2 linked regions of the Pseudonocardia sp. HH130630-07 genome follow. The protein of the gene in region 2 interacts with the protein of the main gene of each other region in a pairwise test. Links are inferred from orthologs where the notes say so. Each region holds a gene or a part of one and is shown on either strand. Other genes may lie near its edges. The genes, in order: leuS and ligA.

Evidence for each region.
Region 1: the proteins of ligA (region 2) and leuS interact in binary tests that used the Escherichia coli proteins (3 or more experiments, as listed by UniProt). The link is inferred for Pseudonocardia sp. HH130630-07 from one-to-one orthologs.

The regions. Positions count from the first base shown.
Region 1 is NZ_CP013854.1:2,321,256-2,328,180, reverse strand. The notes cover bases 1,502-4,883. They hold leuS (leucine--tRNA ligase), read right to left. Parts: upstream 4,564-4,883; coding sequence 1,702-4,563; downstream 1,502-1,701. Other genes in these bases: AFB00_RS33960 (SdpI family protein), read left to right, coding at 4,789-4,883; AFB00_RS11270 (HEPN domain-containing protein), read left to right, coding at 1,502-1,695. Also shown: AFB00_RS11280 (DUF1707 SHOCT-like domain-containing protein), read left to right, coding at 6-464; AFB00_RS11275 (UPF0158 family protein), read left to right, coding at 485-1,243; more of AFB00_RS11270, read left to right, coding at 1,240-1,501; more of AFB00_RS33960, read left to right, coding at 4,884-5,259; AFB00_RS11255 (YqgE/AlgH family protein), read right to left, coding at 5,443-6,039; AFB00_RS11250 (CCA tRNA nucleotidyltransferase), read right to left, coding at 6,288-6,925.
Region 2 is NZ_CP013854.1:867,068-873,728, forward strand. What follows is about bases 1,970-5,087. They hold ligA (NAD-dependent DNA ligase LigA), read right to left. Parts: upstream 4,689-5,087; coding sequence 2,250-4,688; downstream 1,970-2,249. Other genes in these bases: AFB00_RS04265 (3-keto-5-aminohexanoate cleavage protein), read right to left, coding at 1,970-2,006; AFB00_RS04275 (ankyrin repeat domain-containing protein), read left to right, coding at 4,736-5,087. In the rest of the region: AFB00_RS04255 (amino acid-binding protein), read left to right, coding at 1-460; AFB00_RS04260 (AAA family ATPase), read right to left, coding at 574-1,092; more of AFB00_RS04265, read right to left, coding at 1,287-1,969; more of AFB00_RS04275, read left to right, coding at 5,088-5,137; AFB00_RS04280 (VOC family protein), read left to right, coding at 5,278-5,658; AFB00_RS04285 (isochorismatase family protein), read right to left, coding at 5,633-6,241; AFB00_RS04290 (peptide chain release factor 3), read left to right, coding at 6,367-6,661. UniProt on the Escherichia coli protein: DNA ligase that catalyzes the formation of phosphodiester linkages between 5'-phosphoryl and 3'-hydroxyl groups in double-stranded DNA using NAD as a coenzyme and as the energy source for the reaction.

The sequences.
Region 1 (6,925 bases), 1.5 Mb from region 2 along the record:
GCCGCATGGGGGAGCAGCAGGCCGACGGGACCGACGGCGCAGCTCTGGTCCGGGTGTCCGACGCCGAGCGCGCCGAGACCGCCGAGCGGCTGAAGCTGGCGCACGACGAGGGCAGGCTCTCCCTCACCGAGTACGACGAGCGGCTGCAGCAGGCCTACGCCGCGACCGTCCGCGCCGACCTGGACCGGGTCGTCGCGGACCTCCCGGTCGTCGCCCGGACCGACCTGCCCGCGGTGCGCGCCGAGCGGGCCGAGACCGAGAAGGCTCAGGAGACGCGGGCCTACCTCGCGGAGTGGCGGTCCTGGGGCGGCGTCGCCGTGCTGCTCACCGGGATCTGGGGGATCCAGGCCCTGAGCTCCGACGGCCTCCCGTTCTACTGGCCGATCTGGCCGCTCGGCATCTGGGGCGTCATCCTGCTGGCCGGCCTGTTCTGGAGCGGCGACGACGACGGTGACAAGGGCTGACCGGGCACTAGGCTCGGGCCATGCTCGATCCCGGTCGCGTCGATCTGGCCGCACTGGCCGAGGCGCTCGACGACCGGACGCCGGGCACCGGCCGGTTCCTCGACCCGGCGACGGGTGAGGTGGTCGTCCACGCCCCCGGCGACGGGCCGGTGGCCGCGGGCCTGGTGGAGATCGAGTCGGTCACCAGCCGGGAGTCCTACCGGGACATGTCCGAGTTCACCTCCGCCGTCCAGCACCGGAGGGCGGCGGCCCTGCTCGACCAGGCGATCGAGGGCCGCGGCGCGTTCCGCAGGTTCAAGAACACGTTGTTCGAGTTCCCCGAGGTCCGCGACCAGTGGTACCGCTTCCGCGACGCCCGCTCCCGGCGCCGGGCGATCGACTGGCTGCTCGACGCGGGCCTGGTCTCGGCCGCGGACGCGGAACGGCTCCGCGCCCGCCATCCCGATCCCGACCCGTCCAACGACGACGTGCCGGCCGCCGTCGCCGACGACCTCGTGGCGCTCTACGGCCCGCGGCTGCGGCAGGTGCTGCTGTTCGGGTCCTGGGCCAGCGGCGGGGGATCGGTCGAGTCCGCGGTGGACCTGCTCGTCGTCCTCGACGACGCCGCCACCGCGGTCCTGCCGTGGGAGGAGCTGCGCACGATGGACGACGTGCTCTGGCAGCACACCGAGCGCAGCGGGCTGACGATCAGCGTCCTGCCGGTGGGGCAGCGGGAGCTCGTCTCCTCCGGCGATCCCACGGTGCTCCGGGCCCGCGCCGAGGCGGTGCGGGTGCGATGAGACCACCGCCCCGGTCCGGGATCGCCCGGGCCCGCGCCGAGCTGGCCGGGGCCCGGGTGCTCGCCGAGCACGGGTTCGCCGACGCCGCGGTGTCCCGCGCGTTCCACGCCGCCTTCCGCGCCGCCGAGGCCGCGCTGCTGGTGCTCGGGGAGACCCGGGCCGGGCACTCCGACGTCGTCAGCGCGTTCGTCCGGCGGGCGGTCCGGGAGCGGTCGCTGGATCCGCTGGCGGGACGGCTGCTCCGCTCGTTGTTCAACCGTCGCGCCCTCGCCGACCACTCCGACGCCCCGGCCCCGGACCGCGAGGCACTCGCCGCGCTCGACGACGCCGGCCGGGTGGTCGACGCCGTCGAGAACTGGCTGGCGGAGCCGGCACTGAGCGAACCACCGGACCCGACCGGCCGGGCGACCCGCCGGCCCGCCCGGCCGCCCCGCCGGCACCAGCGGGGCTGACCGGGATCAGCGCACGATGTTGACCAGGCGCCCCGGGACCACGATGACCTTCTTCGGCTCCGCGCCCGCCAGTGCCGCGACGACCTTCTCGTCGGCCAGCGCGACCGCTCGGATCTCGTCCTGCCCGGCGTCGGCCGCGACGGTCACCCGGGACCGGACCTTGCCGTTGACCTGGATCGGGTACTCGACGCTCTCGTCCACCAGGTACCGCTCGTCGGCCTGCGGGAACGGGGTGTGCGCCAGCGAGCCGTCGTGACCCAGCTTCTGCCACAGCTCCTCGGCGATGTGCGGGGCCAGCGGGGCCAGCATCAGCACCAGCGGCTCCGCGACGTCCCGCTCGACCGCGGTGCCGCGCTTGGTCAGCACGTTGTTCAGCTCGATCAGCTTCGCCGCGGCCGTGTTGTAGTGCAGCGCGGGCAGGTCCTCGCGGACACCCGCGATGGTCCGGTGCAGCGCCCGCAGCACGTCCTCGGACGGCTCGGTCCCGACGACGGTGCTCGCACCGGTGCCCTCGTCGACCAGGTTGCGCCACACCCGCTGCAGGAACCGCTGCGGCCCGACGACGTCGCGGGTCGACCAGGGCCGGCTCGCCTCCATCGGCCCGGTGTACATCTCGTACAGCCGGAACGTGTCCGCGCCGTAGCGGTCGCACATCTCGTCCGGCGTCACGACGTTCTTCAGCGACTTGCCCATCTTCCCGTACTCACGGGTGACGGGCTCCCCGTTCCACGTGAAACGGGGGGTGCCGTCCGGACCGGCGTCCTCGACGACCTCTTCGGCGGGCACGTACATGCCCCGGGAGTCGGTGTAGGCCCAGGCCTGGATGTAGCCCTGGTTGAACAGCTTGCGGAACGGCTCCTCGCTGCTCACGTGGCCCAGGTCGAACAGCACCTTGTGCCAGAAGCGCGAGTACAGCAGGTGCAGCACGGCGTGCTCGACACCGCCGACGTACAGGTCGACGCCGCCCGGGTCGTCGGCCGCGCGCTCCGGGTCCTTGCCCAGCCAGTAGCGCTCCGCCTCCGGCGACACGAAGCGCTCGGAGTTCTCCGGGTCCAGGTAGCGCAGGTAGTACCAGCACGAACCGGCCCACTGCGGCATCGTGTTCGTCTCGCGGCGGTAGGCCTTCGGCCCGTCGCCCAGGTCCAGCTCGACGTTCACCCACTCGCTCGCGCGCGACAGCGGCGGCTCCGGCTCGCTGTCGGCGTCGCCGGCGTCGTAGGTCTTCGGCGCGTAGTCGTCGACGTCGGGCAGCTCGACCGGCAACCGGTCCGCGGGCAGCGAGACCGGGCCGTGCTCGTCCCAGACGATCGGGAACGGCTCGCCCCAGTACCGCTGCCGGGAGAACAGCCAGTCCCGCAGCTTGTACTGGACGACGTCCTCGCCGGTGCCCTGGGCGACCAGCCAGTCGATGATCGTCCGCTTGGCGTCGACGACGCCCAGGCCGTTCAGGCTGACGTCGGCGTTGGCCGAGTTGATCGCCGGGCCCTCACCGGTGAACGCCTCGCCCGCCCAGTCCGCGCCCGGGTCGACGGTGCGCACGATCGGCAGCCCGAACGCGGTCGCGAAGTCCCAGTCGCGCTGGTCCTGGGCCGGGACGGCCATGATCGCGCCGGTGCCGTAGCCCATCAGCACGTAGTCGGCCACGAACACCGGGACGGACTCGCCGTTCACCGGGTTCACCGCGTACGCGCCGGTGAAGACGCCGGTCTTGTCCTTGTTCTCCTGGCGGTCCAGCTCGGACTTGCGCCCGGCCTCGGCCCGGTAGGACGACACGGCGTCGGCCGGGGTGGCCGCGCCGCCGGTCCAGCGGGGTTCGACCGCCGACGGCCAGGCCGCCGGGACGATCTTCTCCACCAGCGGGTGCTCCGGTGCCAGCACCATGTACGTGGCACCGAACAGCGTGTCCGGACGGGTGGTGAAGACCTCGATCGCGTCGGACCCGCCCGGCACCGCGAACCGCACCCTGGCGCCGGAGGACCGGCCGATCCAGTTCCGCTGCATCGCCTTGACCGACTCCGGCCAGTCGACCCGGTCCAGGTCGTCGGCCAGCCGGTCGGCGTAGGCGGTGATCCGCATCATCCACTGCTTCAGGTTGCGGCGGAAGACCGGGAAGTTGCCGCGCTCGGAACGCCCGTCGGCGGTGACCTCCTCGTTCGCCAGCACCGTGCCCAGCCCGGGGCACCAGTTGACCGGCGCCTCGGAGATGTAGGCCAGCCGGTGCCCGTCGACCAGCGCCCGGCGCTCACCCTCGGTCAGGTCGCCGTACGGGCGCCCGTCCGGCGTCGCCCGCTCGCCCGACTCGAACTCCGCCCGCAGCTCGGCGATCGGGCGGGCCCGGCCGATCGCGGCGTCGTACCAGGACTCGAAGATCTCCCGGAAGATCCACTGGGTCCAGCGGTAGAACGGGATGTCGGTGGTGGACAGCGAGCGGCGCGGGTCGTGGCCCAGGCCCAGCCGGCGCAGCTGCTCGCGGTAGCGGGCGATGTTCGCCTCGGTCGTCGTCCGCGGGTGCGTCCCGGTCTGCACGGCGTACTGCTCGGCGGGCAGCCCGAACGCGTCGAAGCCCATCGGGTGCAGCACGTTGTGCCCGGTCATCCGCAGGTAGCGGCCCAGGACGTCGGTGCCGATGAAGCCCAGCGGGTGCCCGACGTGCAGGCCCGCCCCGGACGGGTACGGGAACATGTCCATCAGGTAGTACTTCGGCTTCTCCGAGCCCGGTTCCCCGGGGTTCGGCGCCCGGAAGGTCTGCTCCGCCTCCCAGACGTCCTGCCACTTGCGCTCGATCCGCGCGGCCATCTCCGCGTCGTAGCGGTACGCGGGCCGGTCGGCGGAGCGCTCCGCGGGAGCCGTGCTGATCTCGGTGCTCATGTCCGTCTCACCTCGGGGGAACCTGTTGCGTCGGCCCGGTCCGGGCCGGAGAACACGCTGCGACCGCCCGTGCCGCGCGGGCACGAGGGATCCTCGCCGCGCCGATCGGTCCGCCCGGAGCGGAACGTGCTTACGACGCGGCGCCGGGAAGTCGGCGAGCCGTGCACATGTGACCAGGGTAGCCGGGGCGGGCGTCCGGGCTCAGCCGGGTTCTACCCTGGTCACGTGCCCACCACAGTGCGCCTGATCGTCGCCGCCCTGCTCCTGCTGGCCGGGGTGGTGCTCGTCGTGCTCGCCGCCCTCGGCGCGACCGGCCGGTTGCCGCGCAACCGGTTCGTCGGCGTCCGGACGCCGGCCAGCCTCCGCACCGCGGACGCGTTCCTGCTGGCCAACCGGATCGCGGCGGGTCCGCTCGGGGCCGCCGGGGTGATCGGGCTGGCCGGGGGAGCCGCGCTGCTGTTCGCCCCGGAGGGGGCGACGTCGTGGGTCCTCGGCGGGATCTCCGCGGTCGGCCTGGTGGTGCTCGCCGGGATCGGCGGGGCGCTCGGCGGGCGGGTCGCCGAGGCGGCGGTCGCCGCGCAGGCGCCGGCCCCGGTGTGCGGCGGCGTGTGCGGCGGCTGCGACCTGGTCGCCGGGTGCCGGGACGCGATCGAGTCGGGCTCCGCACCCGCCTCCACGGACGCTCCCACCAACTGACCGGGCCCCACCCGCGGCACGGCCTGCGCGCCGAGGTGCACGTCGGCGGGCCCGAGACGTCCACCGGGACCCGCCGAGCCACGTCTCGGCGCGCTGAGCGGCGGGGCTCGGTGGCCGCACCCCGCCGAGCGGCGCTCGCGCACCTGCCCGGCTCCGGACGGGGTGATCGCGACGCCGGTGGCGTCAGTTGTGCGCCGGGTCCAGCGGGAACGTCGCGAGCAGCGCGAGCGGGATGCCCTGGCGGCGCAGCACCCGCTCCCACAGCCGGTCGTGCGCCACCGTCAGCAGGTCGTCCGGCAGCCCCGGGACGACGAACCAGTCACCGCGGGCGATCTCGCCACCGAGCTGGCCGGCGTCCCATCCGGAGTAACCGGCGAAGATGCGCAGCCCCCGCAGCCGCGGTGCGAGCGAGGCCGGGTCCGAGTCGAGATCGACCAGCTGCACCGGCGGCCGGACCGGCATCAGCCCGGCGAGCCCGCGCCCGGTCTCCCCGGTGCGCAGCGTGGCGAGGCAGAGCGCGGTCTGCGCCTCGACCGGGCCGCCGACGAACATCGAACCGGGATCGCTGGTGAGGCCGGCCCAGCGGGGCAGTACCTCCCGCACCGCGGCCGGCCCGGGCCGGTTCAGCACGACGCCGAGGCTGCCGTGCGGCCGGTGCTCGATCATGTAGACGACGGTCCGCGCGAAGTTCGGGTCACCCAGTCCGGGGGCGGCGACGAGCAGACTGCCCGGTGTGACCGGGGGAAGGGCGGCGCCTCTCGTGGCGCGGTGTTCCCGCACGGACCCATGTTCGCACTGTCGGCCCCCGTGGAGTGCCGGCACCCGTACGGATCACGTCACCCGACCGAATGACGGCATCGCCCGCGCACCGCTCGCGGCTACCGGGCGTGACACGGGATCCACAGCGGGTCGACGACGACGCCATACGTCCGTCCTGGACGAACGTATGACCCGCCTCGGACACGCGCGCCCTGACTGCCGAACAGACATCCGTGTAATACAGATGTGTAGTACGGACGTGTGAACGATCAGAGGTTCTCGGCCGCCCAGGCGCGCAGCTCCGCCTCGGCCCGCTCCGGGTCCAGCGGCCCGTGCTCCATCCGCAGCGCGAGCAGGTGCTGGTAGGCCTTCCCGACCGCGGGGCCCGGCGGGATCCCGAGGAGCTCCATGATCCGGTTGCCGTCGAGGTCCGGCCGGATCGCGTCCAGCTCCTCCTGGTCACGCAACGCGGCGATCCGGTCCTCGAGCCCGTCGTAGTTGCGCTGCAGCCCGGCGGCCCGGCGGCGGTTACGGGTCGTGCAGTCCGACCGGACCAGCCGGTGCAGCCGCTCCAGCAGCGGCCCCGCGTCGGTCACGTACCGGCGGACCGCGGAGTCGGTCCACTCGCCCTTGCCGTAACCGTGGAAGCGCAGGTGCAGGTAGACGAGCTGGCAGACGTCGTCGATCAGCGCCTTGGGGTACTTGAGCGCACGCAGCCGCTTGCGGGTCATCTTCGCGCCGACCACCTCGTGGTGGTGGAACGAGACCCGGCCGTCGGGCTCCTTGCGCCGGGTGGCCGGCTTGCCGATGTCGTGCAGCAGCGCCGCCAGCCGCAGCGTGAGGTCCGGGCCGTCGGTCTCGCGGTCGATCGCCTGCTCCATGACGACCAGCGAGTGCGTGTAGACGT
Region 2 (6,661 bases):
GGTGCCCGGCGTGACCGTGGAGTCGGTCCGCCCGCACACCGGCAAGCTCGACACGCACCGCGAGCTGGAGCTGCTCGACGAGATCGCCGGGGACCCGGCGCACGGGCTCGACCTGCTCGCCGCCGAGGTTCCCCGCTTGTTCCGCGCCGGCTGGGCGCTGGTGGCGGTCAGCGAGGACGGGCGGTCCTACCGGATCGCGGAGAGCTCGGCCTCGCCGGAGACCCGCAGCGGCGACCTGCCCTGGCTGCCCCTGGACCGGGCGATCGCGCTGGACGACGGTCACTGGGTCCCCGAGCCGTGGCGGGCCATGGACACCGAGCTGGCCGCGGCCCCGTTCGGCACCGGGGTGCCGCCGAAGACCCTCGTGGTGGGACGCCCGGGCGGCCCGGTCTTCCGCCCCTCCGAGCTGGCTCGGCTGGCCCACCTGGCCGGCATCGTGGCGACCGTCCTGAAGGCCTGACCCACCGTCCCCGGCCCTCGGTCCGCCCCGGCGCACCTCCGGCGACCGATCGCACCCGGGCCCGGCGTGCCGCGGCCCGCGCGTGGGGCGCGCCACCGCGGAGCGGGGTGCGACTAGGAGGACAGCCAGGTCAGGACCCGGGCGACGGCGTCTGCCGGATCGCCGGTGTTGTCCACGACGAGACGGTCGCCGGTGAACGGCTGCCACTCCCGGTCCTGCACGTCGGTCCAGGTCGGCACGGACTGGCCCGGCAGGTCCGGGACCCGGGCCTCCACCCGCCTGCGGTGCTCGGCGGGATCGCTGCAGACGACCTCGACGAACCGGACCGGCGCCGCGCACCCGGCGGCCAGGTCCACCCACAGCCGGCGCGCCTCGGCGACCCCGTTGACCGCGTCGGCGACCACCGGGCGGCCCGCCCGCAACTGGTCGGCGGCCACCCGGGCGGCGACGACGTACCCGACGGGGTTGCCGCGCACCGGCGTCAGCGTCGCCTGGATCGCCGTCTCGATCGTGTCGATCCGCAGGTAGGTGGCGTCCAGGCCGGTCGCCGTCGCTCGGGCGAGACTCGTCTTGCCGACGCCGGGGAGCCCCGCGAAGACGACGAGCCGCGCTCCGCCACCCGTTCCACCCACCACGACTCCCTCGGACCATCCGCTCGCCGCCTACTGCCGCGCCCCTGCCCGACTGCCGCGCCCCTGCCCGACCGCGGCGTCCCTGCCCGGCGCCGAGTCCCGCGGGTGGGCAGCGGCACGCCGGATCGAGGTGCCACTCGCACCCCGGGGTGCGACCGGGCCGCAGGCAGGTACGCCGTGGGCCCGGCGGGGACTCAGACCCGGATCGACAGGGCGGTCCGGACCAGGTCGTCGTTGCCGGTGGCCAGCCAGCCGTCCGGGCGGACCAGCACGTCCTCGAAGCCGATCCGGGTGTCGATGTTGACCCGGGTCGCGTACTCCAGGATCGGCCAGGCGCCCTCCTCCTCGCCGTGCAGCAGCACCGGGACCGGGGGCTGGCCGAGCGCGCGCAGGATCCGGATGCCCTCCGCCACGGCCGTCTCCGGGTCGATGACGGTCGACTCCGCGATCACCCGCCGGGTCCCCGGCGGCAGCCCGTTCTGCCGCAGGGTCACGGCGTCGCCGCTGGTCCAGACGCCGAGCTCGACGGCGATCCCGACCGAGGCCGCGGCCCGGCAGACGTCGGTCCAGCCGAGCTCGTGGACGTTGACGCCGCACACGTCGGGCTTGCCGGCCCCGAGCCGGCCCCAGGTGAGCACCGTCTCGACCCGGTCGTTCGGGTCGGGCTGGATCCAGCGGCCCATCGGCACGCCGATCTCGATGCCCGGTGCCTCCTGGCGGATCAGCGCGACGACGTCACCGACCACGGCCGGGTCGTTCGTCTCCGCGCCGGAGTCGTCCCGCGGGTGGACGTGCACCGAGGTGATCCCGAGCCGGGCGACGGCCCGGGCGTCACGCGCCAGGTGCCGCGGCAGTACCGGGAGGGCCGGATGCGCATCCGCCGGTCGTGACCCGTTGAGTGCCGCCTGCAACACCGCTGACTCCGCCTTCCCCAGACCTCCGGCCGGACACCCGGCCCCTGCTCGCAGGGTAGGTGCTGGAACGGGCCGGCATCCTTCGGACGCGCCCAACCGTTCGGGCGCGTCGCCGTCCGGCAGCCGGGAGGCGACGGGCGGAAGCACAGCCGGTGAGTGGCTGCTCACCCTCGGCGCACCGCCGGGCCCGTGCGAGAAGGCCCGGACGGTGGCGTCGCTCGGCCGCACCCGGCGGCGGCAGGCTCACTCCGCGGCGGCGTGCTCCGTCGCCGCCTCGGGGCCCCGGCCCAGGAGGATCTCGAACCCGGCCTCGTCGAGCACCGGGACGCCCAGCTCGGTCGCCTTGTCGAACTTCGAGCCCGGGGCCTCGCCGGCCACCAGGAACGCCGTCTTCTTCGACACCGAGCCGGCGGCCCGCCCGCCGCGGGCCATGATGGCCTCCTTGGCCTCGTCCCGGGACCAGTTCTCCATCGAGCCGGTGATCACGATCGACAGCCCCTCGAGGAAGCGCGGGACCGAGTCGTCCTGCTCGTCGGCCATCCGGACGCCGGACGCGCGCCAGCGGTCCACGACCTCACGGTGCCAGTCCACCGAGAACCAGTCCCGGACCGCCGCCGCGATGGTGGGGCCGACACCGTCCACCCCGGCGATCGGGGCGAGTGCCTCGGCGACGGCCTTCGCCCGGGCACGCACCGCGGCTCGCTCCTGCTTCTCGGCCTCGGCGACGGCGGCCTCGGCGTCACCGCTCGCCTCCGCGGCCGAGGTGTCGCCCGCGCCCCCGTCGACGGCGGTGTCGCCGGTCGCCGCGTCCACGGCTGTGCCGCCGCTCGCCCCGTCCACGGCGGTGCCGCCGGCCGCGGTCTCCGTCGCGGCGGTGCCGGCGGCCGCCGGGGATGCGTCCGTCACGCCGGCCGCCACGGGCTCGTCGCCCGCGGAGCCGTCGGAGACGATCTCCACGCCGGCCGCCTCGGTGCCCTCCTTCGCCGCGGCCGCGGCGAGTTCGAGGGCCTCCATCGACCCGAACTCCCGCGCCAGCGCCTGTGCCGCGGTCGGGCCCACGTGCCGGATCGACAACCCGACCAGCACCCGCCACAGCGGCCGGTCCTTCGCCGCGTCCAGGTGGATGAGGAGCTTGCCGCCGTTGACCGTCAGCTCGCCCTTCTGGTTGCGGAACAGCTCGGTCCGCAGCAGGTCGTCGGCGGTCAGGGCGAAGACGTCGCCCTCGTCGGTCAGCACGCCCGAGGTCAGCAACGCCACCGCGGCCTCGTAGCCGAGACCCTCGATGTCGAAGGAACCGCGGCCCGCCACGTGGAACAGCCGCTCGCGCAGCTGCGCCGGGCAGGAGCGGGCGTTCGGGCAGCGCCGGTCGACGTCGCCCGCCTTCTGCCGGGCCAGCGCGGTGCCGCACTCCGGGCAGTGCGTGGGCATCACGAACTCGCGCTCGCTGCCGTCCCGGACGTCGGCCACCGGGCCCAGCACCTCCGGGATCACGTCACCCGCCTTGCGGATCACCACCCGGTCACCGATGAGCACGCCCTTGCGGCGGACCTCGTCGGCGTTGTGCAGGGTCGCCATCTCCACGGTGGAGCCGGCGACCTTGACCGGCTCCATGACGGCGTACGGGGTCACCCGGCCGGTGCGCCCGACGTTGACCCGGATGTCGAGCAGCCTCGTGGCCGCCTGCTCCGGGGGATACTTGTAGGCGATCGCCCAGCGCGGGAACCGGGACGTGGCGCCGAGCCTGCGCTGCAGGCCGACCTCGTCGACCTTGACCACGACGCCGTCGATCTCGTGCTCGACGTCGTGGCGGTGCTCCCCCCAGTGCTCGACGTACTCGATCACCCGGTCGATCCCCCGCAGCACCTTCGTGCGCGGCGAGATCGGCAGGCCCCACGCGACCAGCGCGTCGTAGGCCTGGGACTGGGTGACCGGGGTGAAGCCCTCCCGCTTCCCGATGCCGTGGCAGATCAGCCGGAGGTTCCGCGACGCGGTGACCCGCGGGTCCTTCTGGCGCAGCGACCCGGCCGCGGTGTTGCGCGGGTTCGCGAACGGCTCCTTGCCGGCCTCGACCAGCGACGCGTTGAGCCGGTCGAAGTCCGCCAGCCGGAAGTAGACCTCGCCGCGGACCTCGACCAGCCGCGGCACCGGGAACTCCGCGGTGCCGGTGAGCGTGACCGGGACCTCGCCGAGGGTGCGCATGTTCAGCGTGATGTCCTCGCCGGTGCGCCCGTCGCCCCTGGTCAGCGCGCGGGTGAGGGTGCCGTCCTCGTAGAGCAGGTTGACCGCCAGCCCGTCGATCTTGAGCTCGCACAGGTAGTGCAGGTTCTCCCCCACCTCCCTGGTCACCCGCTCCTGCCAGGTGCGCAGGTCGTCCGGGGAGAACGCGTTGTCCAGCGAGAGCATCCGCTCCAGGTGGTCGTGCGCGGTGAAGACGGTGGAGAACGTGCCGCCGACCTTCTGGGTGGGCGAGTCCGGCGTGACCAGCTCCGGGTGCGCCTCCTCCAGCGCGAGCAGCTCGTGCCAGAGCTCGTCGAACTGGCCGTCGGAGACGACCGGCGCGTCCAGCACGTAGTACCGGAACTGGTGGTCGGCCACCTCGGTGGCCAGCTGCGCGTGCCGCTCGCGGGCCTGCTCGTCGGTCGGGGAACTCACGACGGGGAGGTTAGCCGGGTCCCCCGACAGTCATGCGTCCTCGCGCGCTCCCGACCGTGCGAACCTACGGTGGCGGCATGGGTATCGGCATGGACCCGGCCGCCGTGGAGCTCGCGCACCGGATGTTCGACCTGGCCCGCTCCGGCGCCGCCGAGGAGCTGGGCGGTTTCCTCGACGCCGGGGTCCCGGTCGAGCTCACCGACCCGAAGGGCGACACGCTGCTCATCCTGGCCGCCTACCACGGGCACCCCGGCATCGTCGCCGACCTGCTCGACCGCGGCGCCGATCCGGACCGCACCAACGACCGCGGCCAGACGGCGATCGCCGCCGCCCTGTTCGCCCGGTCGGCGGTGGCGGTGACGGCCCTGCTGCGCGCCGGCGCCGACCCGGACCACGGGACGCCGTCGGCCCGGCAGACCGTCGAGCACTTCGATCTCCCCGACATGCGGGCCCTCCTCGATCGCACCCTTGACAGTTAGGTGCGCCTTACCTAATGTCTGCGGTGTCGCTTCGTGGTGGGAGCGGCGCGTCAGTTCGGGACGGACGGCCCGGTCGGACCGGAACACTCCGGTCCGACCGGGCCGTCGCACGTCGCGGCCCGGTGCGCCACCCTGGACCGGTGCTGCGACTCGGGTTCCCCGTCATCGGCGTCACCGACCTCGACCGCGCCGCGGCGTTCTGGACGGCGGCACTCGGGCTCTCGGTGTCCGCGGAGTGGTCGAGCGCGACCTGGCGGACCCTCACCGGCACCGGCGGGGCGCGGGTGCTGGGGCTCATGCACAGCGTCTCCCCGCCCGAACCCCGGCCGCGGCTGCACCTCGACCTGCTGGTCGACGACACCGCCGAGCAGGAGTCCGAGGTCCGGCGGCTGGTCGGGCTGGGTGCGACGCCGCCCGCCTGGGACGACTACCCGGCCGAGCCGGACTTCGTCGTCCTCGCCGACCCGGACGGCAACGTCTTCTGCGTGGTCGACCTCAGCCGGGCTCCGTCGTCGGGCTGAGCCCGGAGCCGGTGGCGAGCAGGCCGAGGATCTCCGCGGTGCTCCCGGTCTCCCCCAGCCGCGGGAAGATCCGGGTCACCGCGTTCGTGTGCGCGTCGGGGTCGAGGTCGGACATCGCGTCCACGGCGAGCGTGACGTGGTAGCCGTGCTCGTGCGCGGCCCGCGCCGTGGACTCCACCCCGAAGCTCGTCGCCACCCCGGTGAGCACGACCTGGGTCACGCCCCGCCGGCGCAGCTGCAGGTCCAGGTCGGTGCCGTGGAACGCGCCCCAGTTCCGCTTGGTGACGGTGACCGTGCCCGGCAGGTCCGCCAGCTCCGGGGCCATCTCGTCCCACCCGGCGGGACGCGGTCGCGTCCCGCCGCCCGCCTCGGTGCGCCCGGGTGCCGCGTCCGCCCCGTCCGCGGCGTACGTGACCCGCACCAGCACCACCGGCAGGTCGCGGGCGCGGAAGGCACTGGCGAGGGCGACCGAGCGGTCCAGGACGTCGGCGGTGCGGTGCGGCACGGTGTCCGCGGCGAGCACCCCCCGCTGCAGGTCGACGACGACGAGTGCGGTGGTCGGGTCCAGTGCGGTGACGGTCACGGTGTCTCCCCGGGCTCGGGCTGGGCGTACGGGCCGCCACGCTCGCACCGCCCGGCCGCGCGCGCCGCGCGGGGACGGGCTCGCCGGGCGTCGGCGGCCCGGGACCGGACGCCTATCCTGGTGCGGTGACCGACCCGCAGGACGCCCACGTCATCGGCGAGACCGCGCGCCGGCGCACCTTCGCCGTCATCTCCCACCCCGACGCCGGCAAGTCGACGCTCACCGAGGCGCTCGCGCTGCACGCCGAGGTCATCGACTCGGCGGGCGCCGTGCACGGCAAGTCCGGCCGCAAGGGCGTGACCTCGGACTGGATGGAGATGGAGCGCGCCCGCGGCATCTCGGTGTCCTCGGCGGTGCTGCAGTTCGCCTACCGCGACTGCGTGGTCAACCTGCTCGACACCCCGGGCCACGGCGACTTCT